3 regions of the Marinobacter sp. 1-3A genome follow, and region 1 is predicted to be linked to each of the others. Evidence: predicted binding sites of a transcription regulator. Region 1 holds the regulator's gene; each other region holds the start of a gene.

Region 1 (6,215 bases):
GATGATGACAATGGGGTGGCGTATCACAGCAGGTCAGATCTCTTTCCGGGCCTGCAGGTGAGGCAGTTCGGCATGGCGTACCTGCACATTGCTGCAGGATTTGCGGAAGTGCCTCCCCAGCTGTTCGCAGATATACACTGAGCGGTGCTGGCCGCCGGTGCAACCAATAGAAATGGTCATGTAGCTGCGGTTACTGTCCGCAAAAGATGGAATCCAGCTTTCCAGAAACCCGATCAAATCGTTTACCATCTTGCTGCTGTCAGGCTCAGCCTCGAGAAATTCGATAACAGGCTGATCAAGTCCGGTAAACTTGCGCAAACTATGGTCCCAGTAGGGATTGGGCAGGCAGCGCACATCGAATACATAATCAGAGTCCAGCGGCACACCGTGCTTGAATCCGAAAGACTGGAAAAGTAGCGCGAGTTCCTGGTCTTTGCGGCCGGCAACCCGTTGCTTCACCATGTCCCGTAGCTCATACATCGACAGCCCTTTGGTGTTGATGTGCAAATCCGCGAGTTTTGAAAGTGGCTCAAGCAGCTCTTTTTCGTTGCTGATAGCCTCTCTAAGGGAGGTTTTGTCGTCGCTCAGGGGGTGCTTGCGCCGGGTGGCGTGAAACCGTTGCAGGAGAGACTGCTCATCGGCATCCAGGTAGATAACCTCAACCTGAATATCATCTCGCCGGAGCTTGCGATGAATCTCTTCGAAATTGGCCAGCTCGCTAGAGAGGTTTCGGGCATCAATGCTGACGGCCATTTTATCCAGCCGCCCCGGTGCTGGCTGGTTTGCGGCTTCCCGTGTCAGGGGGAACAGCAACCCGATTGGCAGGTTATCAATGCAGTAGTATCCCAGGTCTTCCAGTACGTGCAGAGCGGTACTCTTGCCGGAACCTGACCGGCCACTGACAATGATCAGTTTCATAGTGAAATAACCTGTTGCCCGAATGGATGTCAGCCGCTTGTGGCGGTCATGCGTTGGAACAGTGTTTGTGCATCTTCACACTGTCGGAGAGCGTCGCAGAATGAGCGCTCGTTAAATTTTTCAGCGAGCTGGCTAAGCAGCTCAAGATGCTCGCTGGTGGCTTCTTTGGGCACAATAAGTGCGAACAGAAGGTCCACTGGCTGGTTGTCTATAGCGTCGAATTCGACAGCTTCTTCCAGAGTCATCAGCACGCCGATAACCTGCTCAAGGCCTTCGAGGCGACAATGGGGAATGGCTATCCCCTGGCCAATTCCAGTGCTGCCAAGCCGCTCCCGGGCAATCAGATTATTGAAGATCTGACTTTCGTTGACCGAATCGTTGTGTTCCCGAATCTGCTCGGCAATGGTCTCCAGAACCCGCTTTTTACTTGATGCGGGAACATTGCACAGAGTCAGCTCCGGCACAAGGATGTTGTCTATTGTCAGAGTTGTGTCGCTCATGAATCGACCGCGCTTCCGTGAAAAAAGCTGCGACGCGTAGTTCGCGTCGCAGCTTGATTAGATGACATGCCTGAAAACACTCGCCTAGCGGGCGGTGTGTCCCTGCATCCTGTCTACAGTCTTTTCTTTATGCTTGAGGATCTGACGATCAAGCTTGTCGACGAGTCCGTCGATGGCTGCGTACATATCCTCATTTTCCGCCTTTGCGTGAATCTCACCACCAACCACGTGGAGCGTCGCATCTGCAATCTGCCGAACCTTATCTACTTCCAATGTTACCTGGCAGTTACTGATGTGGTCGAAGTGCCGCTCGAGTCGTTCAAACTTCTCGGCTACATAGTCTTTCAGAGCGGGTGTCAGCTCTACGTGACGGCCTGAAATGTTGAGTTGCATAGACGTCTCCTGTTGTCATCCTTTCCGGCTCAGGGAGCCGGTCTGAGTGCTGGCGCATGGCTGCACCAGCGAAAACCATTTGCTGCGCCGGATTTAAACCAGTCGCTTGCGTTCATTTGAGGGCGGAATGTTCATGGCTTCGCGGTATTTTGCAACAGTGCGTCGCGCCACTTTGATTCCTTCTTCTCCCAGCATGGCTGCAATTTTGTTATCACTCAACGGCTTTTTCGGTGTTTCTGCAGCAATGAGCTTTTTGATCATTGCCCGAATGGCTGTTGATGAGCATTCTCCGCCCTCATCGGTACTGACGTGGCTGGAGAAAAAATATTTCAGCTCGAAAACGCCCCTCGGTGTATGCATGTATTTCTGCGTAGTCACACGGGAAATGGTCGATTCGTGCATTTCCACAAGCTGGGCAATATCCGACAGGATCAGCGGTTTCATCGCTTCTTCACCGTGATCCAGAAAACCCTGCTGATATTCAACAATCCGGGTTGCTACCTTCAGCAGTGTTTCGTTGCGGCTTTGGAGGCTCTTGATGAACCATTTTGCCTCCTGAAGCTGGTCGCGCAGATAGGTGTTGTCTGCGCTGCTATCCGCACGTTTTATTAATGAAGCATAGCTGGCATTCACGCGTATGCGCGGCGCAATTTCCGGATTTAGCTCAACACGCCAGCGGTCATTGTGTTTGCGCACGATAACATCGGGAATCACGTAGTCCGGCTCTGTGCGATCAATGATGTCACCGGGGCGCGGGTTGAGGCTGGTAATAAGTGCCAGCACATCGCGCAACTGGTCTTCCTTAAGGCGGCTGCGGCGAAGCAGCTGGGCGTAATCACGGTTGCCCAGCAGGTTTATATAATGTGTGATTACCAGCTTTGCCTGGGCAAGCCAGGGTGTCTCTGGTGGCAATTGGTTGAGTTGAATCAGCAGGCAATCCTGGAGATCTCGCGCAAACACCCCGGGAGGATCGAAGAACTGCAGCCGGCGCAGCACTGCTTCGACTTCGTCCATCTCCAGGGGGTCGTCATCCGTATCGTTCGTCAGGCCGCTGTAGATCTCTTCCAAAGGGCTTGTGAGGTAGCCCTGCTCGTCTACGGCGTCCATAAGAGCGTGAGCAATGGCCTGATCCCGCTCGCCAAAGGGAGTGAGGTTCAATTGCCACTCAAGATGGTCCCGAAGGGTTTCACTAGGGGAATTGCGGGTCTCGAAATCGTGGTCGCTTTCGTCTTCGTTGCGCGCTGCCGGAGCAGGGGCGGACTGATAGATGTCGTCCCACGCGGTATCTACGGGCAGGTCGTCAGGAATCGTGTCGGGTATTTCATTTTCGGTTTGCCAGTCGGGGCCGTTCTCGCTTTCATCCCAGTCAGAACTGGATGAATCGGGGGCTGTCTCTGAACTGGTGTCGTTTGAGGTGTTGTCCTTGTCCTGCTCGTTATCCGCAGTGGATGTGTCGATCTGATCGTCATCATCCTGGGATTCCAGCAGTGGATTGGATTCCAGCGCTTGCTGGATTTCCTGCTGGAGGTCGAGGGTTGATAGCTGTAGAAGCCTGATCGCCTGTTGCAGCTGGGGCGTCATGGTCAGGCTTTGACCCAGCTTTAATTGTAATGAGGCTTTCATAACCATCGCTCAGGATCCGTCACTTATACCCGCTCTGAATTTCTTGCTACGGCTAAAAATTCTTTATGTGTCGGCCACTTGCCGCCATTAAAAGTTATCCTAGCAAGTTCTCTGCCGAGTTTACTTGCTCCGGGTCAGCAAAACAATCGAGCGGGCATGCCGTCATACCGAAAACATGGCTTAGAGTCGGAATTCGTTGCCAAGATAAACCTCTTTTACTTGCTGGTTGGCCAGGATGGTTTCGGCATTTCCAGAAGCAATAATGTGCCCGCCAGATACGATGTAAGCGTTCTCGCAGATATCCAGAGTTTCCCGCACGTTGTGGTCGGTGATCAGCACACCAATGCCCTTGTCCCGGAGATGGCGGATAATCTGTTTGATATCGCTGACAGAAATGGGGTCTACTCCGGCAAAGGGCTCGTCCAGAAGAATGAAGGCGGGCTCCATGGCCAGGGCGCGGGCAATCTCCACCCGGCGCCTTTCCCCTCCAGAAAGAGCCATGCCCACGCTGTCACGGATGTGGGTGATATGGAACTCTTCCAGCAGTTGCTCAACTTTATCCAGACGCTCGGCTCGGCTCAGGTTCTTGCGGGTTTCCAGAATTGCCATGATATTGTCGCGCACTGATAGTTTGCGGAACACGGAAGCCTCCTGAGGCAGGTAACCAATGCCTTTGCGCGCCCGACCATGCATGGGTAGGGAGGTGATGTCCTGGCTATCGATGGTGATACGGCCATTATCTGCGTTCACCAGCCCGACTATCATGTAAAAACAGGTGGTTTTGCCAGCTCCGTTTGGCCCCAGAAGGCCAACGATTTCACCGCTGCGAATTTCAAGCGACACATCGATGACGACTTTCTTTTGCTTATAGCTTTTTGCCAGGTTACTCGCTCTGAGGACTGCCATCGGATTCCTGTTTACTGTAGTCAGCTGTTATTGGGTGGAGTCTGTGCTGTTGCCTCGGGGCTGGATAACCATCTCTACCCGTCCGGGGCCGGCTCCGGTATCCTCGCCGCCTTCCGCCGTAACCACTCGTTGTTCAGTGTCGTAATGAATGATATCGCCGCGAAATACGTTGCCATTCTGCTCAATCACCGCTTCACGTTCAAAGGTGAGCTGTTTGTCAGTGGCAGACCAGGTAATGTTTTTTGCTTTGGCATCGGTTTCGCCCTCACCGCTGGTAACGGGCTGCTGATAGCGGGCAGGAGAGCCGCTGGCCTCGATGCGGTTAAGGCCGTCGGCGCTGCGATAGAGAACCACACGTTCAGCGGACAAGCGGGTTTTACCTTGGGCCAGTTCAACCGCACCTGTGTAGATGGCAATGCCTTTGCCATCGTCCAGGCGAGCGCTGTCGGCGCTCACGGTAATGGGCTGGTCGGAGTCAAGGTCAAAGGCTGTCGCTGAATTCATAAGGCCTGCCGCGAGAACGGTGGCAAGAAGCCTGCGCACAGAATTATTTAACGGTTTCATAGCGTCCTTCCACCTGGGAATTCAGTTCCAGAATGCGTTCGTTGATCCACGCTTTCATGCCCTTTGCCCGAGTTGTGCCAAGGGTGTCGGTGATTGTTACCGGGTCATCGGTATAAACCATGCCCTGCTTGTTATCCAGCGTAAGGCTTTCGGTGTTCAGTGTTGCCTCCCGGTCGCCTATTGTTCGCACCACCCGAACGTTTCCCGCAAGGTTGAGCAGGTCATCGTTCTGGCGCAGGGTGCCATTCTCGGCATTCAAAATCCACGGGCCTTCTCCGGTAGCGCCAAACAGTTCAGCGCTGGGCGACTCCATTGCAGCCAGGTTGCCTTCTTCGAATTGCTCTATCCGCGGGCTTGTAAATACAATCTTGCGCTGGCCGCTCTCATCGTAAGAAGTGTAGTTGCCGTTAATCACGAATCCGTCAGGCTCTGTTTCGCCACGGAGCTGCCTGGCATCACTGTAGCTGCTGAGCGGGGGCTCATCGCTTTGCCACAGCAGAAATGCGGTCGCTACTATGGTTATGGCGAGCCCGAGCATGCGCAGCCGAGGCCTGTTTGCCAAGGCCAGTCTTGAGAGCAAGCTGCTTTTTGCGCTCTCTTCCATTTTTATGACTCCAGGTAAGGCGTCAGTGTAGCGTTCAGGTGCCCCCCGGCTGTCAGCAGGAGGTCACACAATTCCCGCACAGCGCCACTGCCTCCTGTCGCGTGTGTGCAGTAATCCGCGTGCTCCTTAACCAGCCAGTACCCATTGGGCACCGTAACGCCGAGGCCTGCGTAGCGAATGGCGGGCAAATCTGGTAAGTCGTCGCCCATATAGGCAATGTTTTCCGGCGCGATGCCCAGAGTGCTGACCAGCTCCTGCAGCGCGATTTTCTTGTCTTCCCGGCCCTGCATCAGGTGCGTGATTTTCAGGTCGTTCATGCGTTTTTCGGTCAGTGGCGAACTGCGACCGGTAATGACGGCTACGGTGATTCCCGCGGCCATCAGTTGCTTCAGCCCCAGCCCATCGAGAATATTGAACCCTTTGAGTTCATCACCGTTTGCGCTGAAGTAGATTTTGCCATCACTCATGATGCCATCAACATCCAGGGCAACGAGCTTGATGCCCGCAGCTTTCCCCAGCAGGGATTCCGGCCAGAGTTTTTGCAGTGGGCTTTTCAGTTCGTCCATCATGATGCCTTTAATTTGTTCTTTAGATCACGCCAGCGCGAAGAAGGTCGTGCATATTGATTGCACCAACCAGGGCGCCGTCTGCATCGGTTACCGGCAGGGCACTGATTTTAAGGCCTTCCATCACGTTAAGCGCTTCTG
Region 2 (6,215 bases), on a different contig from region 1:
GAACTTGCTCGAATTCCAGCCATGCTTGTGCGAGCCGGATCCAGGTCGGATAAAAAACAAGCACCGCAATAGCGGTAACGACCAGGTAAGGCCTGGAAAGAGGTAGGTTGTCTAATGTCTTCCTTAACATCGTTTCTCCGCCGCACTACTAACCAATCGACAGGATACTGTGTATAGCAGTTACATAAAACTCAAATTCAAAACAAAAAAAAGCCAGCCGAAGCTGGCTTTTCATTACTCAACCGAAATCAGGCTTTCTGACGACGGCGAGCTGCACCAAGTCCTGCAAGGCCAAGGCCGAGGAGGGCCAGGGTGCCGGGCTCTGGTACTACCGATACAGACTCAACCAGTACAACGAAGTCTGAGTAATCATAGTCTGAATTAGGGAACGCCAAGTCTTCCCAAGCCAGGATGAACTCGCCATACGTGAAGTCTTTGTAGTTGTTGCCGCCGTTAATGTCCATTCTTACGGAGTCGTTACCGGCATATGCAACCATGTGGTCAGAAGTACCATTCTGGCCTACGTCTGAGTTCTTGGAGGCCTCAGAGTAAAAAATGCCATTACCTGAATCGAGGTAATAACCGAAGTTTGATGAAGAGAACACAGTGGTAGTTGCTGGGCCACCGAGAGCATATGCGCTAAAGGTGCCAGCTGGATCTTCTACTGTGAGCCCGAAGCTCTGCGGCAGGGTGCATCCTTGAGCTGAGCCGCAAGCGCTGCCATCGTAAATTTGGAGGGTTTTGCTAACATCGTTGACATCGTAGATGCCAAATTTTGCCTGATTTGCAAAACCGGCAAATTCGAACATCAACCTGTTAACAGAAGCATTGGACGTTGAAATGTTCCAAACTTCATCAGGTGCAAGTTGCGCAGTGTTTACATCGTAAAAGTTGCCGCCTTCGGTCAACGCGTTCAAGCCATTTTGCAGGCTGTTGCCATTTATTACAGTACCGGCGCTAGCAGACGCTGCAAAAGCGGCCAATGAAAGCGCAAGCAAGGTTTTTTTGAGTTTCATAATATTTCTCCGGTTGTCTAGCTCTAATTCCATATAGTTTGCTTGCAACCAGGCTGTCTCTTATTGCTTTAGAGATCCTTGGCTTTCCGTCCCACCCTCACAGGTGGTTTGGCATACGACCGGTAGTACCCGATCCTATGGATAATACAAAGCGATTCGCGTGCCAAGTTTTCAATACGCTGATATATATAGATATTTATTGAGCTCTGGATGTGACATGTAAAAAAAATCGACGAGCGTATAAAAAAAGGACTGAGACGCTAATGCCTCAGGCCTTTTGTGTATTCGAACCCGACAGGGCTTGTCGAGGTTCTTTACATGGCTTTTTTAACAGCCTCTAGATGCTCTTCAATCTCGGCATTACCTGGTGCGAGATCCAGTGCTTTTTCTATCACTGCTTTCGCTTCTGTCTGTTGACCAGACAGGTGCAGGATCCAGCCATAGGTGTCCAATACAGCTGGGCTGTTCGGTGCGAGCTCGCTTGCTTGTTTCGCCAGATTGAGTGCACGCTTGGGGTTTTCTTCGCGAAGCGTCCAGGCAAGGTTGTTGAGCGCAGTTACGCTGTTCGGTTGTTTGGCTATCACCTGTTCATAGTGACTTACAGCAGCCGTCTCCTGACCATTGGTCAATAGCCAGTCGGCTCTTGCCATGTGTGCGGCAAGGCTTTGTGGTGCTTCCTGTACCCAGTTTTGGGTTAAGCCATCCATTGAGTCTGGTGCGCTCGCTTGGGCAAGCACAATGAGGGAGGGCATCAGGCTTGGATTTTTGGTGGCCTGCCATCTTTCTGAAAGATAGGCGTACGCACCTTCAGGGCCCTTTTGTTGTTGCAAGAGCCTGGTACGCGACAGGATGGTTGCGGGTAGTTCGCCGTGAATTTTTTCGACGCCATCCAGAGCACTAAAGGCATCGTCTAGTTTGCCTTCCATCTGTGCGATGCCTGCGGGCAAGAGTGCAAAACCGATGTTTTCCGGCTCAAGGGCTATGGCTTCGGCAGCTTTTGCCCGGGCTTTTGTCCAGTCCTTTTTGTCGGCTGCAGCCTTTGCTTCGGCCAGTAGCAGTTGGCCGTGGGCGCGTTGTACAGTTATGGAATCGCTGTCTTTCCATTGCGACAGAGTGGCTCTGGCGGATGCCAGTTCGCCTTGGGTGATGGCGATCAGTGCGGCGAGTGTGTCTGTGTTCTGTTTAAGCTCAGGGTGCGCTTTGGCGACATCGGCTAACCATGTTTTAGCCTCGGGTACAGTGTGGTCTTGCATGTAGATCTGGCCGGCTTGCTGCAGCGGGCGGATGGCATCTGGTGTGATGGTGGCAGCATCTACCAGTAAATCAACGGCATCACTGCGTTTGCCGGTTTGGGCATAGAGGCTTGCAAGTGCAACTTTCGGAGCCTGTAGCTCGGGGCTTTCTTTTGTTAGCTTTTCGAGGCGTGCTATTGCTGCACTGGGGTTTCCAAGCCGTGCGTCGGCAAGGCTTGCCAGCAGAATTGCCCGGGGTTGGTCTCCATAGCCGTTAAGCAGTGAGTCGCGGATTTCTGCGGCTTCCTGCTGTTCACCCTGCTGGATCAATACGTTCAGGTAGGTGCTGGTGGTAGACCAATCTGAGGGGTCGGAGGTGAATGCCATGCGCAATTGGCCAAGGGCCTGCTCGGGTTGGTCGTTTTGCAGGTAATGCCTTGCGAGGGCCAACCGCAACCTTACGCGCCCGGGCTCGTTTCCAACAGCTTTACTGAGGCTTGCGATACCAGCGTTCTCGTGGCCGGGCAGGCTGAGAGCAAGAATACCGTGCATGGCCAGCAGCTCGTTATCATTCGGGCGAGCCTCTATGGCACGGGTTAAGGTTGCAAGTGCATCTTCTCTATCGCCGGTATCAATCTGGGCCATGGTGGCCGCCCGTATGAATTGTACGGGGGTTGTTTCCGGGTCGAGGTTTTCTTTAAGTAGCTGGGCGCCTTCATCAAGATCGCCGGTGCCAGCGGATATGGCACCTAACATCAGGGCGACCTGCTCATTTTCAGGATCAAGCTTCAGGGTATCGCGAAGTATGGCTTTGGCTTCCTCAAAATTGCCTTCTTTGAGTGCAGCAACAGCGGCTTCGGCTTGTTCACGTGCGCCAGTGTTGATGTTTTCTGCCAGTATCCGGTTATAAATCTGGGCTTCGGTTATCTTGCCTTGCTCGGTAAGCACTCGAGACAGGGTGGTGAGTACATTGCGCCGAATGGGCAGGAAAATATCGGATGTGGGCAGCTCGCCAACCGCATCTGTGAGTGTCGCAGCGGCCAGATCAAGTTGATTCAGCCGGTACTGGGCCTGGCCTTTCCAGTACAGAACTTCTGGGGCCGCCTGGTTTTTTGCAAGCCAGTTGTCGGCGGTTTCTACTGCTTGCTCGTTTTTGCCGAGATTGATCTGGGCTTGCAGAACACCGGTGATTGCCGGGATGTCAGAGCCATTACTTGTGGCCAAGCTGGAGTACAGGGCAAGGGCTTCGGCTACTTCGCCGGATCTGCGCAAAGCTTCTGCCCGGATCAGTGAGGCTTCAAGTTGGTCATCTGGAGAGCTTGGGGTTTGCAGTGCCAGCGTTTCGGTTGCTGAAAGGTGCTTACCCTGTTCTACATAGGCGCGGGCCAAAGTCAGGGCCACGGCGTTTGGTTGTTCTTTCACCCAGGGAGCCAGGAGTTCTGCGGCTTCTTTGGAGGCGCCCAGCTCTAAATACATATCCGCCAGGCGAACGATGTGCTCAACATTGTTCGGGTCTTTCTGGATGGCATTTTTTATTTCCAGCAGGGCCGAGCGGTATTGTCCCTGGTCAGAATATGTCTCTGCACGTGTAATGTGAGAGAGCGCCTCCGAGGTATCTGGACCGCTGTTGCAGCCGGATAATAGCAGCGGTGCTGCAAGCATGAGGCTGCTCACCAGAACCAGCCCGGGAAGTGTTTTCTTTTTTGTTTGCCTTGTGATCATGTAAAACTGCTCCTTGAGCTGTGCGCTGCCATCGTGTGCCGGAGGGTTACTTATACTTCCGGAGCCACTGCCGATGTGTCGATTTTATATTTGTCGGTGAGGTTGTACAGGGTAGGGCGTGTAATGCCCAAAAGCCGGGAGGCCTGAGTCATATTGAAGCCGCTGGTCTGAAGCGCCTGCATTATTGCTTTGCTTTCGGCCTGCTCCCGTACCTGGCGCAGGTTCAGGTGGCTTACTGCAGGCTCATCGCACCCCGGCAGTTCCAGGTCTTCGGCGGTTATCCGCTTGCCATCCGCCATGATGGTGGCTCGCTTCACTTTGTTGATCATTTCCCGAACGTTGCCTGGCCAGGAGTAGCTGTTAATGGCGTTTACGGCGTCGTCTGAAAAGGTAAGGTTTTGTCTGTCCATTTGCTTGCCGAGGGACTTCAGCAATGATTGGGCGATAACCAGTGCGTCACCATCTCGCTCCCTTACAGCGGGAACGTCGAGGGTTATTTCGCTGATCCGGTAATATAGATCCTCACGGAAATCACCGTTCTCAATAAGCTGGGAAAGCTTTTGGTGTGTGGCGCACACTACTCTTACGTCTACGGGAATGGGTTTAACAGAACCCACCCTGTCTACGACACGCTCTTGCAGGAAGCGCAGCAGCTTGGATTGAAGCGACATAGGCATGTCGCCGATCTCATCGAGAAAGAGAGTGCCGCCGTTGGCGCTTTCGATCTTGCCTTTTTTGGCTTGCGTAGCTCCAGTGAAGGCGCCTTTTTCGAAGCCGAACAGCTCGCTTTCCAGAAGGTTTTCTGGAATGGCGGCACAGTTAATGGCTGCAAAGGCATTGCCTGCGCGAGGGCTGAGGTCGTGCAGTGCGCGGGCAAGAACTTCTTTGCCTGTACCTGTTTCACCGATGATGAGGGTGGTTACATCTGTAGGTGCAACTTTCTCCAGCGTGCGGCATACGGCCATCATTTGTGGGCTGGCTGCGATGATGCCTTTGATGCTGGTACCGTTGTTTTGCTGAGAAAGATCCTGATTTTCCCGCTCCAGCTCGGCCAGGCGAAACGCGCGGTTAACTACAAAGGTGAGGATGTCGGCTTCCAAAGGCTTCTGGTAGAAGTCTGATGCGCCCATGCCGATTGCTTTGACGGCATTTTCCTTGTCCTCCCTACCGGTTACGACAATGACCTTGGTTAAAGGCGCAAGCCGCAGAATTTCCTCCAGCAGGGCAAAGCCTTCCGTTGCGCCGCCTGGATCTGGCGGCAGGCCAAGATCCAGCGTTACCACGTGGGGTTCTTCGCGCCGCAGCGCGGTGAGGGCAGCTTCCCTGTCTGAGGCGACAGTCACTTCCAGGTCGTCGCTGAAACACCAGCGCATCTGGCTTTGCAGGCCCGGATCGTCTTCTACAATCAGTAGTCGTCTAGTCACAACAGCAACAAGTCCTTTGTTTTAATGTTCCAATATATCTGATTCTTAACTGAACATTGACACTTTGCAATGATCGATTCATCTGTTGTGCTTGCTCGCCATTTAATTGACAAACTCCGGCGGGCTCGGCAGGTCGATAATCGGCTGTTTATTCGTCTGATTTCCGTGTTCCGAGCGTTCTGCCAGGGGTATTCGCACAGAAAAACATGACCCTACGCCAGGTTCGCTGGTGGCATCTATTGTTCCGCCCAGCTTTTGTATGTATTCCCGGGCCTGGTAGGCGCCAATTCCCATGCCGGTTAGCCCTTTGGTACTTTCAAAGGCTTTGAACAGACGATCATTAATAAAGTCATCACTCATTCCACAGCCGGTGTCTTGAATAAACAGCACAACATTGCCTTTGGCAATCTTTAGCGACAGGCTGACCTCGCCATCGGGGGGTGTGGCATCCTGGGCGTTTTGTATCAGGTGGCCGAGTACGCTTTTTAGCTGTTCGGGGTCGGCTTTCACGAGTATGTGCGGTTGACCACCGTCGAGTTTCGGTGCCGGTTGTTGCCTGCTGTAGTGATCAACGAGTTCGCTTACGAGTTCTGTCAGGTCCAGCTTTATGCAGTTTTCCATGTCATCTGCTGCAGGTTTGCGAATGTGGGCTAACAGGTTGGACATCTTTCGAACCGCATGGTCGGTGGTGTTGATCATATCTTCAATAAATGCAGGGTTGCTTTTGTGTTTCTGCGCGTTGTTTACCAGTAGTGTCAGTTGCGCAACGACTGTTTTGAGGTCGTGCACCATGAAGGCAGATGCTTTGCTGACGGCTTCAA
Region 3 (6,215 bases), on a different contig from region 1:
AAAGCAATGGGAACAGGGCCAACCACGAAGCCAGGGCGCCAAGAATGCCCGCCAGCATCCCCATAGAGGTTCCAAACAGCATTACCTGCTTGCGCCCCAGCCGCTCCATCAACCAGGTAGCAGGCTTGATTGCAAGTACAGTGCCCACCACCACCAATCCGACAGGCAGCGTTGCGTATTCCGCGGCCGGCGCCAACAGACGCCCCTGGATGCTTCCTATAAACACAATAAAAGGCGCTGTGCACATGGCCAGCGCCTGGGCAGCTACCAGCACCCATACGTTGAAAGGCATTGCTTATTTTTTCCTGTAAATGATTCCGGGGTGACACTGAACCATTTCGTAAAGGTCCGGCAAGCCATTAAGCGACTCTGATGCGCCCAAAATCAGATAGCCTCCGGGATTGAGGGTGGCGTGGATACGGGTGAGAATATCCTTCTTGTGGGCTGCAGAGAAATAGATCAACACGTTGCGGCACATGACAATGTCGAACTTGCCCAGCATATAGCGCTCGAGGAGGTTAAGCTCCTTGAACTCCACCATGCTTTTGATTTCGGGCCGAATCTGCCAGCCGCCATTTGCAGAAGGTGTAAAAAATTCTCTCTGACGTTCAGGTGACAAGCCCCTGCCAATAGCGATCATCTCGTACTCACCTCGGCGGGCGACTTCAAGCACGCTTTTGGATATATCCGTCGCAGTTACCTTAACATTGCGTAGTTTGCCGGGCTTCTGGCGCCGAAACTCATCCACAATCATACCAACCGAGTATGGCTCCTGACCCGTCGAACAGGCAGCTGACCAAATTCGCAATGGGGTCGCAGGCGAGCGCTCGGCAAACTCAGGGAGCAGTTTTTCCTGGAGAATACGGAAAGGATGATTATCACGGAACCACAGGGTTTCGTTGGTGGTCATTGCATCGATCACCACCTCTCTGAGGCTTGCCCTGCCAGATTTTTTCAAAAGCCCAAGCAGATCACCCAGAGAATTCAGATCGTTTTCTTCCAATATCCGCCGCAAACGGCTTTTCACTAGGTACTGCTTGTTTTCGCCCAGCAAAATACCACACGCATCCTGCAGGAACGATTTGAAGGCTTCATATTCCTGTGGGGTAATTTCTGCTTTCATTGGATCTCAGTTCTGTATGAATTTCCTGCCGAAAAAGCGTCAGCTCTGGTCTAACACTTCCATGATCCGTTCAGCCAGCTCATCCGGACTGAACTTTGCCATAAAATCATCAGCACCGACTTTCTTCACCATCGCCTTGTTAAACACACCGCTCAGTGAAGTATGGAGCATAACAAACAGCCCACTGAGTGCGGGATCACTCTTGATTCGCGTGACCAGTGTATACCCGTCCATTTCGGGCATTTCCACATCCGAGATAATCAATGAAAAATGATCGGTTGCCTTTGAGCCATCCGCCGTCACTTCCTTGAGGTATTCGAGCGCCTGTTTCCCATCGTTCCGCAATATTACTTCCATGCCAATGGCTGTAAGACAGCGCTCTATTTGCCGGCGTGCAACCGAAGAGTCATCCACCACCAGAACTGGCAGATGCCCCGTCACTCTTTCCGCACTTTTACTCCGAACTGCTTCAGTCACATCATCGCTAATCGGAGAAACTTCGGAAAGAATCTTCTCTACATCTATGATTTCCGCCAACTTGTCATCAATTTTAGTGACAGCTGTAAGATAGATATCCTTACCCGCCCCCTTAGGAGGAGGAAGAATGTCTTCCCAATTCATATTCAGGATCCGATCGACGCCCGTAACCAAAAAACCCTGGGTCTTTCGGTTGTACTCAGTGATGATCACAAAACTATTGGGCAACTCCTCCTGAGGAATACCCGGCAGGCCAATAGCCATACTCAGATCAATAACCGGAATGGTTTCACCCCGAGTATGTGCCACACCACGAACCACCGCACGGCTGTTAGGCATGGAATACAGCTTGGGGCACTGCAGCACTTCCTTCACCTTAAAGACATTGATGCCGTATATCTGACGCCCACGTAAACGGAAAAGCAGGAGCTCAAGACGGTTTTGTCCGACCAGCTGCGTGCGCTGATTTACACTATCCAATACCCCTGCCATCGCAGTCTCCCCTGGCCAGTAATTAGCACCGGCATACATTTTGCTTTCTATCCAGTAATTAGCACCGGCATACATTTTGCTTTCTATTACGTTAAGTTGTCAGGACGACGCGATAACGTCGCCTGAAAGCGGTCAGGCCTGTTTAACGGCCAGAACGCCGCAATCCTTAGGTATTTTCAGTAGCATTTGCCGTATTACTGACAGCATAGGACAAACCAGCAGATATGCGCACCCAGCTTTTAGTATGGATCATGCTCGCAGCGACATTCGCCAACCAAGTGCAGGCAAGAACAACCGCCGACGAGATTCGCGAAGCAACAGCAGCATTCCTTGAGACCTTTGCCGCAACCCAGACCGAAAGAGGCTACAAAGTTGCCTTTGAGACCGGCAACATTGACAACAGGCTTGCATTAGCCGCCTGCTCTGACGATCTGGATATAGAGTTCACAGGTGATCCATGGAAAAGTGAACACCCGTCAGTTCAGATAGCTTGCGCCGGCGATCGCCCGTGGCGAATGTTTGTAACGACCACGGTATCCATCAGTGGCCCTGCCCTGGTCGCTGCCCGCCCGCTCGGAAGAGGTGAACGCGTAACAGGCAACATGCTTGAAACCCGCGATGTTGTGCTTAACGCCAGCCGACGGGGAATAATAACTGATTCACAGATGATTGAGGGCATGATTATACGCCGGCCCGTAAACGCCGGCTCGGTACTCACTCCTGATCTTCTGGACGCACCAATCGCTGTCAGCCGCGGCGATCATGTTATTATTACCGCCCGCCGGGGGCCCTTTTCAGTGCGCTCCCGCGGTAAGGCTCTGGCCAGTGCGTCGGTGGGTGAGCAAGTACTTGTGGAAAACCTTGGCTCAGCCCGCACGGTAAAGGCGAATGTAACCGCTCCCGGGCATGTTGAAGTGCCGATGTGACATGCTCACGGCAACCCCCTTCCGGCGGCAAAAACATGCCGGCGGAGCACCCCGCCCAAGGCGGGATCAGGTTTGTGACAAAATGTTAACAAGATTTGATAATTTGCCCCTAAAGTATGCCAGCCACTAGCCGTTAAGTGGATATAAACCAGAGTCAGCCCACAACATGTGTGGCGTCACCGTAAAGCAGGTATTGATATGTCAGTTGACTTAAATGGAATTGGCCAAGGCCAGGTCAACACCCAGAGAACCACGGCCGACAAGTCCGCTAATGCTCAGAGCGCCAAGCAAGCAGCCCCCGAGCAGGCAAATGCCAAGGCTCAGAGTGCCCGCGGCGAAAACGTAAACCTGAGCAGCCAGGCCCGAAACCTCAAGCAGCTGGAGCAAAAGCTGGGGGATTATCCTGAAATGGATGACGAGCGAATCGAGCAAATTCGTTCAGCCTTGGAAAACGGCACCTATAAAATTGATGCAGAAAAACTGGCCCAAAAAATGCTTGATATGGATGAAAGCATTTTTGGGTGAGTAAATCATGGCTGCAATTGATGATCTGAAGAATCTCCTTTCGCTGGATATCCGTCAGCTTGAAACCTTGGCGGATATCCTGAAGAACGAAAAAACTTGCCTGTCCGGCTCTGATACAAAAGCACTCGATACTCTGACGCGAGAAAAAAACGCGGTCTTGGGGGAAATTCGAGAACGTGCCAAGCAAAAAATCCGCACGCTTGTGGCAATGGGGTTTCGACCAGACTCTGGCGACCCCTCCCGCTTTATTCGCAGTGCCGGACTTGATGAGCTTTACGCCCTTTGGCAAGAAGCCGATTCAAAGCTTCGGGAATGCCATGTTCTCAATGAGAATAACGGGCGTATCATAAACCATCTTCAAAAACGCCTTACCCGGCTTACAGACATATTCCGGGGCGCCTCAGGCCAGCAAAAACTATATGGTGCAAAGGGCCAGCAAACAACCGTATCAAGCCGAACTGTGCTTGCCAGCGCCTGATTATCTCGTATAGATAGTCATTCTGGAATCGGGGTGAAAGCTGATGTCCTGAATACTGACGTTGCCCATGGATGGGCTACCCCCACCCCTGACCCGAATGTTGTCCATGCGGATCTCCTCAATTCGCTCAGGGAATGCCATGGATACCCGGCCATTCTCTGCCACCGTGTAACGTGGCTCCCCTTCACGATAATGAACTCCGGTGATCGTAAGGTCTGAATCCAGAACATTAAGTACCGGGAAAAACACATTGGCTGTGAGCTTCATGCCTTCTATGACATCCGGCTCCACTTGGCCGGCACCCTCGTCGGAACCAGAGCCGCCAGCCATACTGCTGACAATATCAACCCGATCAAACAAAGAGCTGTTGCCTTGTCCCGCAACTGCCGACAGCTCATCCTCTGTCAGCGGCGACATTCCAGCCGCATCAAATAGCTGACCGGCTTCTGCCACCTGAGCGGCATTGGCGTTATTACTCGCTGCAAATGTAACCAAAGGCTGAAATGGTAGTGTTGCCATGGTGACCATTGCGGCAGCGCTACGATAACGGGACTGGTGCTTCAACACACGGCCGAGTTCTTTCTCGGTTATCCAGCCTGCCGTGATGAACACCTCACCCAGCCGTATACCGCTCTCACGCTGTAGTCTGAGCCCCTCCTCAACCTGGCTCTCTGACAAATAACCACGATTAACCAGCAACCGCCCGAGTCGTGACTTTTCCTCAAACCCTTTATGGAATCTCACTAAGCCTCTCCCATTTCCCGCAGTGATTACCGTACAACCCGGCCCGGTGAGTAAGTTACTACTTAATTAGTACCAAAATATTAGCTGATAACCGCACATTCTGCTCAGACGTGTATCCCGTAAAATCAAACATATCTGTTAAGATCAGAGCACTGATTAACTTCCCTGATTATTACAGGAAATTCACTCACGACTACACTAAGCGAGATCCCGGTAATGACAAATTTGGTAAAACCCTTGAGCATTGTGATCCAGGTCGTACTTATGTTTCTTGGCCTGTCGCTGGTTACACTTAATGCAAGCGCCCAGACCAATGCAGATAGTGCAAACCAGGAATTGCCAAAAGTGCGCATCCTGACCAACCAGGGTGCTATCGAATTGCAACTTCGCCCAGACGTAGCTCCGGAAACCGTAGAAAATTTTCTGCAGTATGCCCGTGAAGGTTTTTTTGACGGCACAATTTTCCACCGGGTTATACCGGGATTCATGATTCAGGGCGGCGGGTTTACAAAAGACATGACCCGTAAGGACACCCATTCACCCATCAGAAACGAAGCCTCCCCAACACTGCCTAATCTACGTGGCACTGTTGCTATGGCAAGGACGAATGCTCCCGATTCTGCCACTTCCCAGTTTTTCGTTAACGTCGCAAACAACGATTTTCTGAATGCGGGTGTTCGGGGAGCCGGCTACGCAGTTTTTGGAAAGGTAACAGCCGGAATGGGCGTGGTAGACAATATTGCCGGAGTGAAAACTGCACGTGTGCGTGGAATGGCCGATGTGCCCGTAACCCCTGTAATCATTGAAAGCGTTACTCTGGTTGAGTAACGCAACACGGCCCGGCACCGCCATGAACCGCTCACCTGTTCCGCCCGCTATAACGCCAGGGGAAATGAGCTGGTTCGATGGCATGTCAGAATCCAGTCAGGCATACATCGAGCTCAATCAACTGCCCGCACGTTTTTCTGGGGTTCCGGAGGCAGGTCATTTTGTGGTTGCCGAAAACTGTTTCGGCTCGGGCCTTAATTTTCTTGCCACATGGCAGGCTTGGCAAGCTTTTGGTCCATCGCATTCAGCCACTCTGCATTTTGTCTCCGCTGTACCGTTTCCGCTAAGCCGTGAAGATCTTGAAAAAGTGCTTTCCCGGTGGCCAGAGCTGAACAACGTCTCAGCTGAACTGATTGCCAACTACCCGGCACTGATTCGTGGCACCCACCGCTTGGTATTGGCTGGTGGCAGTGTGCGCCTGACCCTTATATTCGGTGATACGCACAAAGCTTACGACACTCCATCTTTTATGGTCGACGCCTGGTTTCTTGACGACTGCTCGCACGCCGCAAGCGGGGAAGTAGACCCAAACAAGACCATCAAACACGTCTGCAAGCACAGCAAGCCCGGCACCACACTCGCTGCCGTAAAAGCTAACAAGGCATTCCAGTTCGCGCTCGAA

What was found. Region 1 encodes sigma-54, which starts transcription at its own class of promoters, with help from an activator protein. Its sites were predicted from a motif close to ANTGGCATNNANNTTGCTNT; they were not measured.
Region 2: a site for sigma-54 is predicted at 1,165-1,184, ahead of FE848_RS00715 (PEP-CTERM sorting domain-containing protein). Genes of this name have one in related genera too.
Region 3: a site for sigma-54 is predicted at 2,120-2,139, ahead of flgA (flagellar basal body P-ring formation chaperone FlgA). Genes of this name have one in related genera too.

The regions. Positions count from the first base shown of each region.
Region 1 is NZ_VCGZ01000005.1:29,176-35,390, reverse strand. Features, by position in the region: gene FE848_RS09245 (HPr family phosphocarrier protein) at 1-27, opposite strand, end outside; gene rapZ (RNase adapter RapZ) at 34-918, opposite strand; gene ptsN (PTS IIA-like nitrogen regulatory protein PtsN) at 948-1,418, opposite strand; gene hpf (ribosome hibernation promoting factor) at 1,503-1,811, opposite strand; gene FE848_RS09225 (RNA polymerase factor sigma-54) at 1,905-3,440, opposite strand; gene lptB (LPS export ABC transporter ATP-binding protein) at 3,615-4,340, opposite strand; gene lptA (lipopolysaccharide transport periplasmic protein LptA) at 4,368-4,904, opposite strand; gene lptC (LPS export ABC transporter periplasmic protein LptC) at 4,888-5,508, opposite strand; gene FE848_RS09205 (KdsC family phosphatase) at 5,511-6,074, opposite strand; gene FE848_RS09200 (KpsF/GutQ family sugar-phosphate isomerase) at 6,097-6,215, opposite strand, start outside.
Region 2 is NZ_VCGZ01000001.1:153,485-159,699, reverse strand. Features, by position in the region: gene FE848_RS00720 (exosortase/archaeosortase family protein) at 1-130, opposite strand, end outside; gene FE848_RS00715 (PEP-CTERM sorting domain-containing protein) at 249-1,016, opposite strand; cyclic di-GMP riboswitch class I at 1,057-1,139, opposite strand; gene FE848_RS00710 (tetratricopeptide repeat protein) at 1,331-3,970, opposite strand; gene prsR (PEP-CTERM-box response regulator transcription factor) at 4,021-5,394, opposite strand; gene prsK (XrtA/PEP-CTERM system histidine kinase PrsK) at 5,497-6,215, opposite strand, start outside.
Region 3 is NZ_VCGZ01000012.1:4,602-10,816, forward strand. Features, by position in the region: gene FE848_RS16425 (MFS transporter) at 1-292, opposite strand, end outside; gene FE848_RS16430 (CheR family methyltransferase) at 296-1,123, opposite strand; gene FE848_RS16435 (chemotaxis protein CheV) at 1,163-2,092, opposite strand; gene flgA (flagellar basal body P-ring formation chaperone FlgA) at 2,317-3,018, shown strand; gene flgM (flagellar biosynthesis anti-sigma factor FlgM) at 3,217-3,543, shown strand; gene FE848_RS16450 (flagella synthesis protein FlgN) at 3,551-4,021, shown strand; gene FE848_RS16455 (pilus assembly protein PilB) at 4,022-4,765, opposite strand; gene FE848_RS16460 (peptidylprolyl isomerase) at 4,982-5,593, shown strand; gene mnmC (FAD-dependent 5-carboxymethylaminomethyl-2-thiouridine(34) oxidoreductase MnmC) at 5,616-6,215, shown strand, end outside.